DNA from 3 places in the Corynebacterium incognitum genome. Region 3 is predicted to be linked to each of the others. Evidence: predicted binding sites of a transcription regulator. Region 3 holds the regulator's gene; each other region holds the start of a gene.
The links. The regulator LexA, encoded in region 3, represses DNA repair genes until DNA is damaged. The targets are predictions, from matches to a motif close to CGAACANNTGTTCG.
Positions count from the first base shown of each region.

Region 1: a site for LexA is predicted at 3,039-3,052, ahead of H0194_RS04880 (HNH endonuclease signature motif containing protein). Genes of this name have one in related genera too.
Region 2: a site for LexA is predicted at 3,578-3,591, ahead of H0194_RS07055 (HNH endonuclease signature motif containing protein). Genes of this name have one in related genera too.

Region 1 covers NZ_CP059404.1:1,043,994-1,050,517, forward strand. Annotated here, with positions in the region: gene H0194_RS04870 (lysylphosphatidylglycerol synthase transmembrane domain-containing protein) at 1-975, shown strand, start outside; gene H0194_RS04875 (DUF3054 domain-containing protein) at 1,019-1,393, shown strand; gene H0194_RS04880 (HNH endonuclease signature motif containing protein) at 1,390-2,913, opposite strand; gene H0194_RS04885 (collagen-like triple helix repeat-containing protein) at 3,296-6,524, opposite strand, start outside.
Region 2 covers NZ_CP059404.1:1,521,524-1,528,047, forward strand. Annotated here, with positions in the region: gene H0194_RS07045 (alkaline phosphatase D family protein) at 1-1,109, shown strand, start outside; gene H0194_RS07050 (NAD(P)-dependent oxidoreductase) at 1,132-1,974, opposite strand; gene H0194_RS07055 (HNH endonuclease signature motif containing protein) at 2,113-3,525, opposite strand; guanidine-III (ykkC-III) riboswitch at 3,682-3,748, shown strand; gene H0194_RS07060 (DMT family transporter) at 3,759-4,073, shown strand; gene H0194_RS07065 (hypothetical protein) at 4,092-4,532, opposite strand; gene H0194_RS07070 (cation transporter) at 4,668-5,279, opposite strand; gene pdxS (pyridoxal 5'-phosphate synthase lyase subunit PdxS) at 5,410-6,303, shown strand; gene H0194_RS07080 (siderophore-interacting protein) at 6,315-6,524, opposite strand, start outside.
Region 3 covers NZ_CP059404.1:250,451-256,974, reverse strand. Annotated here, with positions in the region: gene H0194_RS01230 (PTS fructose transporter subunit IIABC) at 1-459, opposite strand, end outside; gene H0194_RS01225 (1-phosphofructokinase family hexose kinase) at 523-1,491, opposite strand; gene ptsP (phosphoenolpyruvate--protein phosphotransferase) at 1,704-3,389, shown strand; gene H0194_RS01215 (DeoR/GlpR family DNA-binding transcription regulator) at 3,477-4,331, opposite strand; gene lexA (transcriptional repressor LexA) at 4,574-5,284, opposite strand; gene nrdR (transcriptional regulator NrdR) at 6,068-6,524, shown strand, end outside; gene hrpA (ATP-dependent RNA helicase HrpA) at 6,523-6,524, opposite strand, start outside.

The sequences.
Region 1 (6,524 bases), 790 kb from region 3:
TGGTTCTTCCGCGACCACGCCCACATCCTCACCGACGGCATCCGCACCCTGCGTACCGCGGCCCCACTCCCCGTGGCGCTGGTCGTGATTGCAGCCGTCGCGTCGCTGACCGCGATGGCCGAGGTGATGCGCCTGCTCATGCAAGCCGGTGGCGTGCGCGTCAAACCCACGGAAACCAACGCGATCACCCTGGCCTCCAATGCCTGGTCCACCACCCTCCCGGTGGGCGGCGCATTCTCGGCTGTGCTCACGTTCCATGTGCAGCGCGCCTGGGGCGCGTCGGTCATGCTGTGCGGCTACTTCCTCGTGATTTCCTCGGCACTGTCCACGATGTGGCTGGTGGCCATCGGTTTGCTGGCCTTCTTCCTGCAGGGCGCCAACGTCTCCCCGTGGTCGCTGCTCGCCTCGCTCGTGGTGGCCCTGGCGCTGACGACGGCCGTGTTCTGGGCCTCCAACCACCCCCGCACGCTCGAGCGCTGGGTGCGGTCCATTCCCCGCGTCCCCCAATACAAGCTGGACCCGCTGGTCACCCAGATCCGCATGCTGAAGGACGTCTCTCTGCCGTGGCCCCAGTTCTCCCTGGTTGCCTTCTATTCTCTGTTCAACCGTCTCCTCGACCTCGCCGCCATGTGGGCGTGCGTCTGGGCGGTCACGGGCACTCCACCGCTTATCGACGCCGCCCCCAACCACACCACCGTCATGGGTGTCGGCCTCGCCTACGTGTCCACGAAGCTGGCCGGCTCCGCGCAGGTCACCCCGGGCGGCCTGGGTACGGTGGAGGCCGCGATGATCGCCACCCTCGTCGCTTCGGGGATGACGGTGGTCGATGCGACCGGCGCCGCCCTCATTTATCGGCTCATCTCCTTCGTTCTCATGACGATCATCGGGTGGATCGTCTACCTGTTCCACTACGCCCGCCGCGGAATCAACTACGCCAACCTGAGCCAAGTCAAAGAACCCGCGCCGACCAGCTAGGCTAGGTGATGTACGTTCCGTTGTCAGCAGAATTGAGGTAGCCATGCCTGCACCCCGCGCTTTGGCATTCGACATCATCGCCCTTGCTGTCTTCGCGGTCATCGCCCGCTGGTCCCACCCTCCCTTCACTCTCCTTGGCCTCCTCGACGCCTTGTGGCCTTGGGCCGTGGGCGCCCTCGCCGGCTGGGGCATCCTCGCGCTCGCCGACAAACCAGGCCGCCTCGGCATCTGGGCACAGGGCGGCGTCGTGTGGCTCAGCACCGTGATTGTGGGCATGCTCGCGTGGGCAGCCGCCAATGGACGGTTCCCCGCTGTGTCGTTTGTCATCGTTGCCGCCGTCATGTCCGCACTCTTCCTCTTCGGTTGGCGCGCTATCTCCAGCATCGCTTCCCGACGCAGGCACGTCTCAACCCACTAGGTCGGGACTGCACTGTGCGCCCCGTGCCGCGTTGCCAGCCGCACCCCAGGGGCGCGGCTCCTCGCCACCGTCGTGTTAAATCTCGGGGGACCATGAGGTGGACACCACCCTACTTTCCCGGATTCCGCATCCCGCGCATAGTACCCGAGCCCATTTTTGCCGTCTCGCGCATCATTGTTGTCCGTGTGGTGCCTGCGGCACAGCAGAGTCAGATTCTCGATATCTGTTCGCCCACCCTGAATAAACGCTCTCAAGTGGTGCGCATCGCACTCCGACGCCGGCATGTCGCACCCAGGACACGAACACACCAATTCCATCGCCGCCAACACCAGCCGCTGCTCGAAGCTCGCTCCGCGCTGCGCCCTACCTAAATTCAGCGGGCGCTGCGAGCCCTCCTCGCACAGTAGCCAGTAGTCGGCCCCCTGGCTCGTCGCTTGTACAACTTCCAATGCGTTGAGCTCGTGCCCCGTGTTGGTCATGAACTGCGTATCCACGCCCACCCCATGAAAGTCGTTCACGGTACCTGTGATCACCAGGCTGGCACGCCCCGCACGGGCCTTAGCCGGATCATGCACATAGCCCATGCAAATGGCGTTGAGCTGGTCCGCACGCCGCTGACGCAAAGTTCGCTTGTCATCTTTCGGCTTCCCCTCAACGTTTGACCCCGCATTGCGCCCCGCTGCCAACGCCGCTGCCAAGTGTGCCGCCATTCCCGCTGGAAGGTAGCCCCCAAAGCGAACGCCGCCGTCAGAGTCCGGCCTAGACAACCACACCTCACGCTTGCGGTGTGCAGCAAGGCGATCTCTCTTCCCCGCCACAGTCCGCGATGTCCGATTCGCCGCGCGTACCCGCTCACGAACCCACCGCCGCAGGTCATCCACGTCCCGCGCCCGCGCCTGGTTCAGGGCCTCCGCATACAACTCCTCGCGGCTCGTCGCCGCCGTCGAATTCAATCGCTTCAGCTCGGAGTCAATCGCTGCAAGCTTGTCCGCCGCCACTTCAATGACAAGCTCCCGAGCACTTTCCTGATGCTTCTTGCCTTCGTTCGCTCGCCGCTCCTCGCGCTGCCGTGCTATGTCCATGGCGGCGCCCCGCTCGGAGTCGACGAGATGCAGAAAATCCTTTTCTTCCCCCTTCCGTGGCTCGATGGGGGCAAAGAGGTCTTTCCCCGCCGCGATCCGGGTTCGTGCTTCTGCCGCACTGATACCTAGCGTACGCGTGAGATAGTCACCCACGTGGTGAGTTCCCGCCCTCCCGGCAGCCTCTGCCCCCTCCGCAAGATAGGCAAAGCGTGCGTCCATATATATTTTGGAACGCCACACCTCTTCGAGTGCAACCATCGCCGCTTCCAGGGAGTCAAACGAAATAGCGGGCTCGTCTAGGGCGCCACGAAGCGCAGCCATAGATTCGGCAATCACAGCGATATGGTTCTGTACATTCACTTCGGCCCCCTTTCGTCTATTCCCGTCGACACCAATCATCATAACAAACACCCATTCGAACACAACCCTCTCAAACATAGTTAATCATCATTTAACCGAACGTTCGAACCAATCGCCACAAGAGAAAACAAAAGGGCCATCGCGCAACACACATTGCACGATGGCCCTCGTGAAGCAGGCCCCTTCGGGAGCCTAAGTCCACTAGATCAGGTGGTCGAAGCCACCCAGGGACAGCACGTAAAAGAAGTTGACAATCTCGCCAATCAAATCAAATGCGCTACTCAGAATCATCGGGTTGTCCTCCCATTTCGGCGGGCCATATTTGTCACAAACAAATAACAAACAGGCGATGTACAGCGTCTATCATCGCCCGCGCATCCATCTCAGTCAAATCGTAAAAGGCGAAGCGCCCAGGTTTCCCCCAGACGCTTCGCCTTCATACGTCACCTAACCTCGCGGTTTAGGCCTCGCCTTCACGCTTGCGACGCATCAGCGCCAATCCAAGCAGCAGCACGAGCAATCCAGCCAAGGCCAGACCAATCACGCTGGCACCCGTGTTTGCCAGCATGCCCGGCCCCTCGGCTGAAGCGCCCGGGGCACTCGGCGCCGAAGGCTCGCCAGGCTCACCCGGCTCCACAGGCTCACCCGGCTCCACAGGCTCACCCGGCTCCACAGGCTCACCCGGCTCCACAGGCTCACCCGGCTCCACAGGCTCACCCGGCTCCACAGGCTTACCCGGAACACCAGGCTTACCCGGATGCGAGCTGCCATCCGACGACCCACCAAACAGCGGAATCAGCGGAATCAACGGGATGAACGGCAGCCACGGCGGAATCGAGCTACCCGGAGGCGGCGTTTCGCCACCGAAGTCATCCGGCTCCTCGTCCGGAACCGCATTCGCCGGATCCTCAGGGGACTCGACTGGCGGCACCTCGCCGCCCTCACCCGGGGACGGCACCTCAGGCTCGCCCGGCTTCGGGTCCTCCGGCGTCTCCACCGGTGGCTCACCGTAGGCCACAGCCACGTTCGTGTGCTGCATGCCCTGGGCCTTCGGCGCCTTGACGACGGCCGTGAACACCACTGCCTCACCCGGCTTCAGCGTGCCATCGAATGGCACCTCCTTGCCGTCAGCAGTCAGCTTGTTCACCGCAGGCTTGATGGAATCCGCTGGCACCTCACCCAGGTTGTCACCCGCGGTGATGGTGTCCTTCACGTTGATGTTCTTGAGCGTCACGGAACCGGTGTTGACCACCTTGTAGTCCACCTGCATATCCGCACCCGGCTTCACCTTCACGCCCGGTGCTTCATCGGCGTCGTGGCCGTTGATGTACTTCTTGATTCCCAGCGTCGGGGTCTCTGCGTAACCATCATCCGGCGGCGTGGTGATCCTGCCACCTGGCGGGGTCTCGCCGTCGACAGGCGGCACCTCACCTTCAGCAATTGCCTGGTTGTGGTGGTCGATGCCTTCCTTGGCCTCCGGTGCCGGGATGGTGGCGGTGAACACCGCGTACTCACCTGGCTCCAGTGTGCCGTCGAAAGCACCAGCCTTCTCTCCCGAGACCTTGTAGCGGTCCGCCGGGGCCTTGATCTGGTCTGCCGGGATGACGTCATCGTTGACCTTGACGTTGTCCACTGCCTTCGTGCCCGTGTTGGTCACGATGAAGGAGACAATCATGTCGTCTCCCGGACGCACCACTGCCGGTGAATCCTCGGTGGTGTCCAGGCCGTTGATCTTCTTCCGCAGCTCCAGCTTCGGCTCACCCGGGGTCTTACCATACGCCGGATCGTCGTCCTCGACGGTCGTCGGCGGCGTATCGCCATCACCCGGCGGGGTATCGCCGTCGGCGGGCGGAACCTCACCCACGACCTTCGCCGTGTTCTTGTGCAGTTCGTTCTCACCCTCCGGCGCCGGCAGTGTTGCGGTGAACACAACCTTCTCGCCCGGCTCAAGGGTGCCGTCGAAGCCCTCCGGCGCCTTGATGTCAGCACCGGCGATCTTGTCATCGGTTAGCGTCACATTCTTCAGAACGGTGTTGCCGGTGTTTTCAACAATAAAGCGGAACTCCATGTCTGCACCCGGCACCACAGATACCGCAGCGTCTTCGGTATCGGCGTCGTCGCCATTAATCAGCTTCTCGACGTCGATTGCCGGCTTCTGTTCCTCCCCCGGCGGGGTGTCACCCGGAGGGGTGTCACCTGGCGGGGTGTGACCATTACCCGGATCCTCCGGCGACTCCACCGGCGGGGTATCACCATCGTTCGGGTACTCCGGCTCACCCTCCTCAGGATCTGGCGGCGTCTGCTCCGGCGGAGTGCCCTCCGCGTGTGCGGAGTTAGTGTGCTGATCATCAGCCGCCGCCGGGGCGTCGACAGTAATCTCGATTTCCTTCTTCTCACCCGGCTGCAAAGTAAACGGATCAATCTTGGCCAACTCGGCCTCAATATCCTTCTGGATACGATCCTTATCCTGACCCGCAGTCACCTCATCAACAACACGGACGTCGTTCAGCGCCACCGGGCCATCGTTTTCCACGACGTACTTGATGGCCATCTTCTCGCCCGGCTTCAGCTCAACACCTGGCGCCTCATTCGCATCATCGCCATTGATGAACTTCGTCAACTTCAACGAAGGAGTCTTCGCCCAACCATCATCCGGCGGGGTCTCCAACTCACCCGGCGGGGTATCACCATCACCCGGCGGCACCTCACCCTTAGCGATAGCAACGTTGTGGTGCTCACCCGCACCAGCCTCCGGCGCCGCAAACTCCGCAGTAAACACCGCGTACTGCCCCGGCTCCAACGAACCCTCAAACGGGCCAACCTGGTTACCGTCAGCATCAAAGACGAACTCCGGCACCACGATATCTTCAGCGGAAACCTTGTCATCTTCCACCCGAACATTGTCGATGGTGCGGTTACCCGTATTGGTAACAATAAACGCCATCGTCATCTGCTCACCAGGCTGCACCGTCACCGGATTGTCCTCAGTGGTGTCAAAGCCATTGATCTTCTTACGAATCGTCATGGCCGGCTCATCAGGAGTCTCAGCATGCGCCGGATCATCATCCTCCACCGTCGTCGGCGGCACATCACTGCCCTCCGGCGGCACAGAATCACCCGTCACCCTCGCAGTATTAACGTGGGTCTCACCACCCTGCTCCGGCGCCTTAATAGTGGCAGTAAAACGCACCTGCTCACCCTTAGCCAACTTGCCGTCAAAACCCTCAGGCGCCTTAATCTCAGCGCCAGCGATCTTGTCATCGGACAGCTTCACATTCTCCAAGTCCGTGTTACCAGTATTAGTAACAATGAACTCAATCTCCATGTCAGAGCCCGGCGCCACGCTCACCGCTTCCTCAGCAGTATCCGCATCCGCACCATTAATCAGCTTCTCGACGTCGATTGCCGGCTTCGGGTCCGGCACCACTGGGGCCGTTTCCTCAGGAGTCGTCTCAACCGGAGTGGTCTCCTCAGGAGTCGTCTCAACCGGAGTGGTCTCCTCAGGAGTCGTCTCAACCGGAGTGGTCTCCTCAGGAGTCGTCTCGACCGGAGTGGTCTCAACCGGAGTGGTCTCCTCAGGAGTCGTCTCAACCGGAGTGGTCTCCTCAGGAGTCGTCTCAACCGGAGTGGTCTCCTCAGGAGTCGTCTCAACCGGAGTGGTCTCCTCAGGAGTCGTCTCAACCGGAGTG
Region 2 (6,524 bases), 1.1 Mb from region 3:
GCGCCGACCTGGACTTCGTCGCCTTCCTCGGTGACTACATCTACGAATACGGCACCGGCGAGTACGCCGGCAAGCACGGCGTGGTGCGAGCCTGCCACCCGGAGCGCGAGATCCTGACCCTCGAGGACTACCGCATCCGCTACGGCCAGTACCGCACCGACCAGAACCTGCAGGACGCACACGCTGCCGCGCCCTGGATCGTCATGTGGGACGACCACGAGACCGCCAACAACTCCTGGCGCGGCGGCGCGGAGAACCACGGCTCCGGCGAGGGCCCCTGGGACGCCCGCCGCGCGGCGGCCATGCAGGCTTACTTCGAGTGGCAGCCCATGCGGCGCACCACCGCCTCGGAGCAGGGGCGGCTCTATCGCACCTTCACCTTCGGCAACCTCGCTGAGTTGACCATGATGGACCTGCGCACCTACCGCGACGCTGAGACCTCGACCGCCAACTTCGGCGACCCTGACCGCACCATGCTGGGCGCGGAGCAGTTCAACTGGGTGGGCGCCACGGTGGGCCGGTCGACGGCCAGGTGGAACCTGCTGGGCAACTCGGTCATGGTCTCGCCGTTCAAGCTGCTCACCTTGCCGGATACCCCGGACAACCGCGACGCCAACGAGGCCCTGGCCTTCCTCAAGCAACAGGCGTCCGGGGTGGCGTTGAACTCCGACCAGTGGGACGGCTACGACGCCGAGCGCGACCGCCTGCTCAAGCTGCTTGCCGACCACGGATCCAACGTCCTGTTCCTCACCGGCGACATCCACTCGGAGTGGGCCAATTCCCTCTACCATGGCCGCAAAGAGATCGGCCTCGAGCTGGTCTGCACGTCGGTGACCTCGCCCAACGTCGACGACCTGCTCACCCAAAGGACCGGCATCGAGCACACGCCCAACAACGGCACCTCGCGGCTCGTGGAGCGCCTGCTTCGCGACGCCAACCCCTGGGTCAAGCACCTCGACTTCGATGCGCACGGCTACACCCGCGCCACCCTGCGCCGCGACGAGGTGCGTGCCGACTTCGTCCGCGTGGCCAACGTCGAGCACAAGGAGTCCGTGACCCAGGTCGCAGTGACGAAGACCTGGCGCGCGGGCGAGGGTTTCGTCGGCTAGCTGCGCTCCACCGCGTGCATAGTCAGTCCTCGCGGTACACGAAGATGGAGGAGAAGTCCTCGTTGCCGTGGCCGAGGTCTTGCTGCTTCTCAAATTCGCCGATGGCTGCCGCCACCGCTGGCAGCGCCTCCGCCCCGCCCGCGGTGGAGTCCACCATGAGCTTGGAGTCCTTGCACAGGGCGTCCACGGTGAAGTCGCCCGGCGCCGTCGGTCGCTCGCCGCGGATGAACGGCTCCTTCATGTTCTTCATGAAGGCCAGGCCCGTGATGGAGAGCATGTCCAAGACCTCTCCCTCGCTCAGGTCGTTCGAGGTGCCCAGGCGCAGGGCCTCCAGTACACCTTCGGCGGTCACCGCCAGGGCGAGGTTGGCCAGCAGTTTGCCCGTGGCGGCCTTCGGGGCCGAATCCACCCCGATGAGTTTTTCGGCGCCCGCCCACGGCCGCACTAGGTCCAGCACGGTCTCGCGACGCGACGCGTCCGGGGTGCCCACGTACACGCCTAGCTCGCCCGCGCGCGCCGGGCCCAACGACCCGACGACCGGGGCGTGCACGTAGCCTGGCACCGCCGCAAACTCCGCGGCCGCCGCCGGCGACACGGTCGTGGTGTCCACCCACGTCATGCCCTCCGGGATGAGCTCCGGCTCCATGATCACCTCGCGTACGTCATCTGGGCCGAACAGGCTCGTGAACACGATATCCCCGGCCGCCACGGCCGCTGCGGGGCTGTCGGCCCATGCCGCGCCCTCGTCCAACAGGGGCTGCGCCTTTGCTGCCGTGCGGTTCCATACTGTGACCTCGTGGTCGCGAAGCAGGTGTCGCGCCAGTTCGGTTCCCATGCGTCCGGTTCCCAAGAATGCGATTTTCATATCTCTAGCGTGCCACGAATCCGGTGCTAAGACCATGCCCACATTTTCACCCAGGCACCCCAATGCCGCCTGCGGGCGCGCCACAACCCGCGGGCGGCACCGCGCATTCCCGCACATCAATCCCCACCATCACTAGCCTTAACCGGCCAGCGTCACGTCCGGCGGATCATTCGCCGCCCGCGCCAGTTTCCGCCCCGGCGCCCGCGCCGCCGCCGGGTGATCGTTGAATTTCAGCCGGTGGCTTCCCGGTCTCTTGAGCCCCACCCGTCCTGTCTCGCGACATCGTTCCGCATACCCCATGTTTCGCACCCCATCGCGCCGGTCATTGTTGTCCACATGGTGACGCCGGCACAGCAGCGTGAGGTTTTTCAGGTCCGTCGCCCCGCCGTGCGCCCACGCCTGCAGGTGGTGAACATCGCAGTCCTGCCACGAACGGTCACATCCTGGGTGCGTGCACACCAGTTCGGAGGCTGCCAGTGCTACTTTTTGCCACAGCGTCGCTGTGCGCGCCGCCCGAGCTAGCTCTAGCGGCTGGCCCTGTTCGTTCACGACGCACAGCAAGTCATGCTGCGCCGCGCCCAGCCGAAGCACATCCAGCGGACGCAGCTCCACGCCCACCGTGGTGGCCAACCGGCTCGACGGCGTCAACGATTCCAGTTCTTCCAGCGTGGTCGCGATCATCACCGAGCCCAGTCCGTAGCGCGCCGCCTGTTGCGATCCCAAGTAGTTCCCCACAATCGCCGCCAGCTGGTCAGCCATACGCTGCGGGTACGTCCGCTTATCCTCTTCCGGAGTCAGGCCCGCGCTTCCGGAATGTCGCGCAGGGGAGAAGGCAGCCTTCAGCAGTGCCGCCGTTGCCGCGTCCACGTAACCGTGTAGGTGCACACCGCCGTCCGCGTCAGGTCGGCTGATGCTCAACCGGCGCTTCTTTACCGCCGCGTATTCGTCCTTGGTACCGTCCGGGCGCAGCGCCTTCTTATTCGCAGCTGAAATCTCATTGCGTAGCCACGCCCGCAGCTCATCCAGCGGCAGTTCTTCCTGCTTGTCCAGTGCCATCTTCTTGAGCTGCTCGCGCCCTGGTACCGCGTGCTCATTGAGGTGCTGTAGTTCCGCCGCGATCATATTGAGCACCGCGAAGGACACCTGCGCGCCCCGCGCAATCGCCGACTTGTTGTCAGCAGCCGCCTGTCGCTCAGCCTCCTCGCGGCGCACCGCTTCCAGCCCACCGAGCAGACCTGGCTCCGCCTTCCGCGGGGCAAAAAGCTCTCGACCTTCGCGCACTCGGGCGTGCGCGTCCGCCTGAGAAAGGCGTAGCTTCTTCACCAGGTAGTCCTGCGCCTGCGAGGAACCCACTAGGCGGCCGGCGTCATCACGGTCCGCGACGTAGGCAAAAGCGGCGTCCACAGCAGCTTTTCCTGCCCACACGCGCTCCAGCTCAATGAACGCCTCGTGCACGTCCGAGAAACGTACCGCGTCCGGGTCCGCCATGACCGAGCGCAGCTCCGCCATCGCTGCTGACATCGCGGCAACCAGCCTGGTGACTTGGTTCATGGCTTCCCCCTTTCCACAGTCTCATGAAAGTGTCCGAACCCTGATATTCCATCGCTTACATGTTCGATAATACACCTAAACCAGCACCTGTCAACACCTTTTTAGAAAAAGATTTCGACACTTGAAAACGTGCCCTGTGCGAATTAATATCAAGCCTCAGACCCGCCAGTAGCGCGGGCCCGGACGAGGGAGCCGTACCCGGAACGATGACAAGACGGCCGGAAAGCATCACCATGCCCTGGCTTATCCTTGTTCTCTCCGGCGCCTTCGAGGCCGTGTGGGCCATCGCCCTCGATCGCTCCGTCGGCTTCACGCGCCTCATGCCGAGCCTCGTATTCGTCATCTCCTGCGCTATTTCCATGGGTGGCCTCGCGTGGGCCATGAAGTCCCTCCCCGTCGGCACCTCATACGCCGTCTGGGTTGGCGTCGGCGCCACCGCCACCATCCTCTACTCCTTCATAACTGGCGAGGAAGCCGCCAGCGCGCTAAAAATCCTCTTCCTCCTCATGATTATCGGCGGCATCATTGGCCTGAAATTCACTGCCTAACCCAGGTGTTTCTCCAGTTCATCCAGCGCCTCCTGCGCCAGATTCGGTGCGCGCGAAGGTAGCGTCGGCACCCCGGGCGGCAAGATAAGTTTGCCGTCCACCACAGGCCCGCGGAACACGCCCTTGCTTCTCGACGCCCCTTGAGTCCCACCCTTGTTCTTCCTCACCGTCGGAGCCGCCGCCGGTTGCCGTCGCTTCGGCGGCGCGGGTACCGCCGCTACTCGGTCCCGCGTAGGTGCCTGAGTATGGGGTGTCGGTGGGGCAGAAGTCCCGGGAGTCGGTGATGGCGCAGCGGGTGTCGATTGGCGCGCCGTCGTCACCGGCGTTGGCTTCTCCGCACGCACGGGCCTCGGCGCTGCCCGCGGCACCCACGGTGGCACCGAAGCAGCTGAAGTCGCCGACTTCGCCCCAGCGCTCACCTCCGGAACCGGCGCCACAGCAGACTCCGCGTCCTCGCACCCAACAAGTAGTAGCGACAGCGCCACACACGCCCCCGCGCAGCCCAAGTATTTCCCCATTGTCATCCCCCGATCAACAATCTCTCGCTCACAGCATAGCCCGACCCCCAGGCATCCGCACTGTCAGCGCGCGCAGCTAGTCTTCCAGCTCTGGATCCTCCGCATTCGCCTGCTCAAACACTTCTTTCGCTGCGGAGAGGTTGATGATGCCAATTGCCACGCCCACAATAACGTCCGGCCACACGCTGGCCCAGAACATCATGAGCACGCCCGCGCCCAGGATGAGCAGGTTTGCCGCCACGTCGTTGCGTGCCGCCAGCCACGCGCCACGCATGAGGGCGTTGCCCGCGCGCAGCTGCAGCAACAGCACTGCGCATATGAAGTTGAGCACCATCGCCACGAACGCCGTCGCGGACAGCGTCATCGGTTCTGGGATCTCGCCGCTCACCACTTTCCACGCCGCCATACCCAGTGCTGCCACCGCCGGAATCAAGATCAGTCCGGCCAGCAGGTAGCTGGCTTTCCGTCGGCTAGCAACGGACCAGCCGAGCGCCGTGACCACGAGCAGGTTGATGAGGAAGTCCTCGAGGAAGTCCGCCGCGTCTGCGAATAGCGACGCCGAACCAATGATGGACGCCACCACGACCTCGCCTAAGCAGCCGACGAGGTTGATGAGTGCCACCACGGTCACGATGGTGCGGGCGCGGGAGGTCAGCGTTGATGAGGTAATTTCTTCAGATTCAGACACGTTGGGGGAGTCTACCCACCCCCAGTCCCCTCAGATAATTGAACGTCGTTGAATAAAACGCCCCGCCCCACCTGCAATAACGGTAACCTCTTAATCCATATAGCAATTCGATGTGGAAGGAGATTCACCAGTGTCACAGGAGTCAGGAACCCAGGCAATCCGCGTCAAGCGCGGTGTGTCGGAGCAGTTTTTCGGCGGCGTCATCATGGACGTCGTCAACCCGGAGCAGGCAAAGATTGCCGCCGACGCCGGGGCGTCCGCCGTCATGGCGCTCGAGCGGGTGCCCGCGGACATCCGCGCCGAGGGCGGAGTTTCCCGCATGTCCGATCCGGACATGATCGAGGGCATCATCAACGCCGTGGACATCCCAGTCATGGCCAAGGCGCGCATCGGGCACTTCGTCGAGGCGCAGGTTCTGCAGTCCCTGGGCATCGATTTCATTGACGAGTCCGAGGTCCTCACCCCGGCGGACTACACCCACCACATTGACAAGTTTGCTTTCGACGCCCCGTTCGTCTGCGGCGCCACCAACCTGGGCGAGGCCCTGCGCCGCATTAATGAGGGTGCGGCCATGATCCGCTCCAAGGGTGAAGCCGGCACCGGCGACGTTTCTAACGCGGTCACCCACATGCGCACCATCCGCGCCGAGATTGCGCGCCTGTCCGCGCTGCCGGAGGACGAACTCTTCGTCGCCGCCAAGGAACTGCAGGCCCCGTACGAGCTGGTCAAGGAAGTTGCGGAGACCGGCAAGCTGCCCGTCGGTTTGCTGACTGCCGGTGGCATCGCCACGCCTGCCGACGCCGCGATGATGATGCAGCTGGGCGCCGACGGCGTCTTCGTCGGTTCCGGCATCTTCAAATCTGGCAACCCGGAGCAGCGTGCCAAGGCCATCGTGGAGGCCACCAAGAATTACAACGATCCGGACGTTATCGCTCGCGTCTCCCGCGGCCTGGGCGAGGCCATGGTGGGTATCAACGTCGACGCCATCCCGGAGCCGATGCGCATGGCCGAGCGCGGCTGGTAAACCGCTATTAACTAGGGCCGCGCCTTGCCTACGAACCAGTAGGGGCACCAGAATATGGCGTCGCTGTCCAGGTCGTAGCGCTGCATCGCGTGGTAGCGCACAGCCTTGGTCATACCGCCCTCGCCGCTGGCCCATACGCTACCCAGCAATTCAGGTCCCTCCGCGTACAGCTCATCCATCGCGCGGCCCACTTCCGCAGGTGCCGTCACAACGCGCAGGCC
Region 3 (6,524 bases):
CTTGGTGGTGGTGAGTACCTCGTTGATGGCGGACACTGCATCCTCGGGTGTGTCAGCGGTACGCAGTTGCTCGAGGAAGTCCTTGCGCACCAAAGCGCGCGCGAGTTTCGACAAAATCTTGAGGTGTTCCTTGCCGCCACCTTCCGGGGCAGCGATGAGGAATACGAGCTTCGCATCACCGTCGGGCCCAGAGAAATCGACGCCGCGAGACAATCGGGCGAACGCGAGGGTAGGAGCCTCTACCGCTGCAGTACGAGCGTGCGGGATGGCTACGCCGCTTGGCACTCCTGTGCCGGCCTTCTCTTCGCGGTCAATTGCGGCTTGAGCGAGCGCGGCGGGATCGTCGGTGCGACCAGCTGTCGCGACTGTGTGGGCCAGATTATTGATGACGTCGGGGATGGTTGCGCCAAAGTCGACGTCAAGGGCTACCAATTCTGGGGTGATGACTGGATGAGTCATGGTAGGTCCCTCCTTCGTGTGTTACGTGGGTTTCCCTGGTGGCCAGGGGTGTTATGAAAAATGCTACATATCGAGTTGTTGGAGAGTGATGCCGTCGTAGACAACTTCGTGTGCTGCGGGGAACGTCGTGCCCGGGAGGGAGGCGGCGGCGGAGCCGTAGCCCACCGCTTGTTGCAGCGCTTCTTGGTGGGGCTCTTCAAAACGTCGCGCCATGATGTATCCCGCTAGCGAAGCATCGCCAGCGCCTACGGTGGATTGCACGGTCACGTCCGGGGTGGAGGCCCACCACGCTGCGTCCGCTGTCACCAACAGCGCGCCGTCTCCTCCTAAAGTGATGAGCAGTTCCTCCACGCCGCGGGCAATGACTTTCCGTGCGGCTTCAGCGAGAGGGGCAAAATCCTTTCGTGACGCCGCTGCCTCCAGCTCTTCTCGGTGTAGTCCGGTCAGCTGCGCGAGTTCTTCGGTATTTGGTTTCATGACGTTGGGGGCTACGTCGTCCAAGTGCTGAGCCACCGCCTGCAACGGGGCGTCGGAAGTATCGAGCGCAATCTTGACTCCCGGTAGTTCTTCCCGCAGCGCCTTCATGATGGTGACGTACCAGTCAGTTGGGACATCGGCAGGAAGGGAACCCGCCAACACCACCCAGGACGCGTCGTGGGCCAACACGCACAGTGTTGCCTCAAGACGAAGCAGTAGCGAATCCTTGAGCGGTGAACCTGGGCCATTGACCTTGGTCGTTTCCCCGGAAGGATCGGTGATGGTGGTGTTGATCCGAATGATGTTGTCCATCGGCACAATTTCGTAAGGAATGCGTGCCTGGTTCATCAAAGCCACAAAGGAATCATCCTGGCGTGCGGGTACAAGCGCGAGTGACGCATTGCCCGCCTTATGGATGGCATGGGTGACATTCACTCCCTTGCCACCTGCGACGCGCTGTACCTCGACGGCGCGATTGACCTCACCCGGCAACAACGGGGAGGGCAGACGCAGTGTGACGTCAACGCTGGGGTTCGGGGTAAAGGTTAAGATCATAGACGTTGCTCACCAAGTCTGTTGTTGGGATTTTTAGCGGGTAAAGTGGTACGAAACCAACGGGCTAGTATGCACCGCGTGCGCCCTACTAGGGTCGGTTTAGTTCACTGAGTTTTAGTCTACGCTGCCGTCGAAGAGATTCTATAAGCGCAGATAACCTCGAGTGTTGTCATATTTGTCACCCAAGTTTTGCAAGGTCAGGACATACAACAATGAGCATTACAGGCACCCAAGAAATCCTCGGAACCGGCGTAGTGGCGGGTTATGCGTTTGCCGACGCCGTGTGGGTACGACCACGCCCTGAACTCCCGCAGGCTGGCGGTGTCATCGCAGAGGAACTCCGTGAGGCGGAGTACGAACGCTTTACTGCCGCGGCCCAGGAGGTCGCGGATCGGCTGAAACGGCGGGCCGCGGGTGCTGAAGGCGATGCCGCTCAGGTGCTGGAGGCGACTGCAAAGATGGCTACAGACCGCGGCTGGCTCAAGCAGGCGAAGAAGAATATCAATTCCGGACACCCTGCGGACTTTGCTGCGGTACGGGCGACGGAAAAGTTTGTCGCCATGTTCGAGGCCGCGGGCGGTCTGATGGCAGAACGCACCACCGACCTCAAGGACGTTCGCGACCGCGTCATTGCTGAGCTCAATGGCACCCCAGAACCCGGCCTGCCACAGGTGGACGGCACCGCGGTGTTGTTGGCGGATGACCTGGCGCCTGCCGATACGGCGACGTTGGACAAGGACCATATCGTGGCCTTGGTCACCGTTTTGGGTGGGCCTACCAGCCATACCGCTATCATCGCCCGCCAGCTAGACATTCCGTGCGTTGTAGCCGCCGGGTTGGAGCTTGAGGAACTGCAGGCAGGCACGCCCCTTTTCGTTGATGGTGCCACGGGGCAGATCGTGGTCGGGGCGGATGAGGCCGCCGCAGAAGCAAAGGTCGCCGAATACCGCGAGACGTCGGCACGCATCGCTCAGTGGCGTGGCCCTGCGCAGACAAAGGATGGGCACCGCGTCCAGTTGCTCGCAAACGTCGCCGATGGCAAGGCCGCGCGTACCGCCGCAGAATCACAGGCTGAGGGCATCGGCCTTTACCGCACAGAAATGTCCTTCCTGTCGGCATCGCAAGAGCCCACAGTGGAGGAGCAGGCCGCGGTATACTCCGAGGTATTTGATGCTTTCCCGGAATCCAAGGTGGTCATTCGCACGCTCGACGCGGGGTCTGACAAGCCGATTAGCTACGCGACCCTGGAGGAAGAAGATAACCCGGCACTCGGCGTGCGCGGACTTCGCATTGCTCGCGACAACGAGGAGCTGCTTGCTCGCCAGCTCGACGCGATCGCGGCCGCTGCACAGAAGCGGGGCGCAGACGCTCAGACATGGGTCATGGCTCCTATGGTGGCTACAGCCCATGAGGCACAGTGGTTCGCGGGCTTGTGTCGCGAGCGCGGACTAACTGCTGGTGCGATGGTGGAAGTGCCCGCCGTGGCGCTGATGGCGGAGAAGATCTTGCCACACCTTGACTTCGTATCTATCGGCACTAATGACCTCACGCAGTACACCATGGCTGCGGACCGGTTGTCCCCGCACCTGGCTTACCTCACTGACCCGTGGCAGCCCGCGGTCCTTCGACTCATCCAGCGGACCTGTGAGGTAGCCCGTGAACACAATGTGCCTGTGGGCGTGTGCGGTGAGGCCGCGGCCGATCCGCAGCTCGCGGCTGTGCTCACCGGACTGGGGGTAAACTCTTTGTCCGCTGCCTCGTCCGCCGTAGCGGCGGCGGGTGCGCAGCTTTCTGAGCTTACACTTGAGCAGTGCCAAGAAGCCGCACGCGTCGCCTGCGACGCTGCTGGCGCCGTGGAAGGCCGAACTGCTGTTCGCGAACTGCTCGCGAACGCTTAATAGCAGCGCGAGAAGCACATCATTTACGGTAAGTGCGGGACAGAATAGGGCCGGGGACCACGTCCCCGGCCTCGTGTCTTTCCCGGGCTAGCGGGGGAGCCGTCGGGCCTCGATGGTGTGAACAGATATTGGATCCGACAAAATCGTGTAGCTGGCCGCTCGGGGATCAGCTACGACGACCTCGATGCCCTTATCGCGCAGCTCCTGCACGAAGGACGTAGGTGCGGTGGAGTCGGTGATGATGACGTCAACATCATCAAGGGACGCGAAATTGACTAGGAAATCATTGCCTAGTTTGGTGGCGTCACATAGCACCACGACTTTGCGGGCGTTGGTCACCATCGTCGTCTTGATAGCTGCCTCTTGGGGATCGGCCGTGGACAGCCCGTTGTCCAAAGTGATGGCGTTGGTACCCAAGAAAGCAACATCTGCCCGCAGTAGTGCCATCGTCCGCAGTGCGATGTCGCCCACAACAGCCTGGGTCAACGCTCGCACGGTACCGCCGAGCAGCTGCACGGTGGTGTCCGGCACGTTGGCCAGGCTCAGGGCGATCGGTAGGGAATTAGAGACCACCGACAAACCAGAGGCCGCGTTGTTGAGCCGGATTAGGCTGGCAAAAGAGTGGACTGTGGAGCCCGCGTCGAGGAAGATGCTGCCGCCAGCCTCCGGAAGGAATGATAGCGCGGCTTCCGCGATGGCGGCCTTGGCCTGCGGTGCGGAGCGGAGGCGGGCGTCCAGGGCTTCCTCGGCTGTGTGGAAATTTTGTGCCGCCACGGCGCCGCCGTGCACGCGGTGCAGCATGCCGGAGTCATCCAACGCAGCGAGGTCGCGACGGATCGTCTCCGGAGTGACGTCGAAGTGCCGGGCCAATTCGGAGACATTGACGCGCCCCTCAACTGCAGTCAACGAAGCAATCTGGCGCCTCCGCTCATCGGCGTACATCAGCAACTCCTTAGGTAATGGGAAACTTCAATATTTATAGTTTCTCAGAAACTTTGCCTGGCGGCACTGGTAACTTCCTTCGGCTACAAAGTTCACACGCGCCGTGTGATGTTCACACGGCGGAAGTGGCCTGCTTCGGCAACATTGTCGCAGCTCACAAGGCGCCCGCTTCCATGAAGTGGGAAGTCGGGCGCCTCACTGGTGGGACGAGTGCTAGCCACACTCGGGGGTGTAGGCCGAAGCTAAAGCTTGCGCATTACCGAAACAACCTTGCCCATGATTTCGGCTTCGTCGCCCTTGATGGGGGCAAAGGCCTCGTTGTGTGGAAGCAGCCATACCCCGGAGGAGTCCTTGTGGAATTCCTTTACGGTAGCTTCGGAGCCCTCCAGCAGGGCGGCCACGAACTCGCCTTCTTCGGCCACCGGTTGGGAGCGCACGATAACCCAGTCGCCGTCAAGGATGCCGGCATCTCGCATCGATTCGCCGACGACCTGCAGCATGAACAGCTCCCCGTCGCCCACAATTTCCGCGGGGAGCGGGTAGTAAGAGTCGACGTTTTCCTCGGCCGTGATGGGGGAGCCCGCGGCAATGCGGCCCACCACCGGAATGAGCGTTGCCGAGCTTGCTTCCTCAGGCATCGCAGCTTCTATTTCTCGCTTGCTCTGCGGTCCGGGCTTGCGGCGTGCGCCCTCGTCTGGATTGAAATCGCGCACATCCACGGCGCGGGGCTTATTGGGATCTCGGCGCAGGAAGCCCTTTTCCTCCAGCTGCTTGAGCTGGTACGCCACTGATGAGGTGGACTGCAGGCCGGCGGCGTCGCCGATCTCGCGGATGCTCGGCGGATAGCCGCGTAACACCACGGCGTCTCGGATGACTTCAAGGATTCGGCGCTGGCGCGCGGACAGTGACTTGACGTCAGGCTTGCCTTCGCGCGGTTGAGTAGGTGGGGTCATTGCATTCTCCAAAGCTTCAGTATTTCAACAATGTTGGTTGCTGGTGTGGCTGGTTGTCGCGTAGGTGAGGTTCGACCAAGCGGATTCGAACACTTAACTACTTTTTAGCATAGTGCGCCTGTTTGTTCGAGTGGGCGCGCGGAAAACTGGACAAATGTTCGAGGGGTTGCTATAAATCGAACGTAGAAACGAAATCGAACATGTGCTCTACAGATTCGAACGATGTGGAATTCTTTGTCTTACACCGACGTTATTATGAGCACACATTCAATGAAAGGACTAACAATGACCATCGCCATCAATCCAGTTCGTAACCGCAACTATGCAGCTTCCAACGCTGCCAACGTAGTGCCAGCTGCAGCAGTCTGGGACTACGAGGAGCCTAGTGTTCCACGCGTGCGGCGTAGCTATCTGGCCGCTTCCATTCGGACGGTCCCGCTGGAACGAGCCACGCCTTTCGAACGGTCGGACGGTGCTGTGAGGGGCCTGCGGCCCACAGATCGGGCGAACGAAGTCGAATCCCGAGGCTCTCGTCGCCAGGACATCGCACTAGGTGCTGTGTTCGGTTTCGCTGTGTTCGTAGGTACGCTCATCGCCGGACAGAGCGTCTCGGATTCACCTGCTCCGCAGTCTCAGGTGAGCCGCGATACTGCCGCCGTAGTTGAGTACTCGTCTTCAGTGCGTTAAACCGTTCGACTAGCCTGGTGGGTCGTTAATGCCCTTCCAGGGCGCGGGCTAGAATAAAGGTCATAATGGACTCCACGAGTTGAGGAAGGCCCTGGATTGTATTGCCCGTTTTGTCACCACCAGCAGTCGCGAGTAATTGACTCCCGCATGGCGGACGGCGGTGCGGCCATTCGGCGCCGACGCGAATGCTCGTCGTGCAAAGGCCGGTTTACCACCGTGGAGAAGGCCGTCTTGTTGGTTGTGAAGCGTAACGGGCTTGCTGAGCCATTTAGCCGGGACAAACTGATCCGAGGCGTACGTCGCGCGTGCCAAGGGCGCGAGGTCAGTGATGACGCGTTGAAGCGTCTTGCCCAAGAGGTCGAGGAGACAGTGCGAAGCCACGGCAGCTCCCAGGTCAATGCGAATGAGATCGGGTTAGCCATTTTGGAGCCGCTGCGCGAGCTCGACGAGGTGGCTTATCTGCGCTTCGCGTCGGTGTACAAGTCCTTCGACAGCGCGGAGGATTTCGAGTCAGAGATTCGTCTCATGCGTCGCCGCGCCCGCGAAGGGGCCT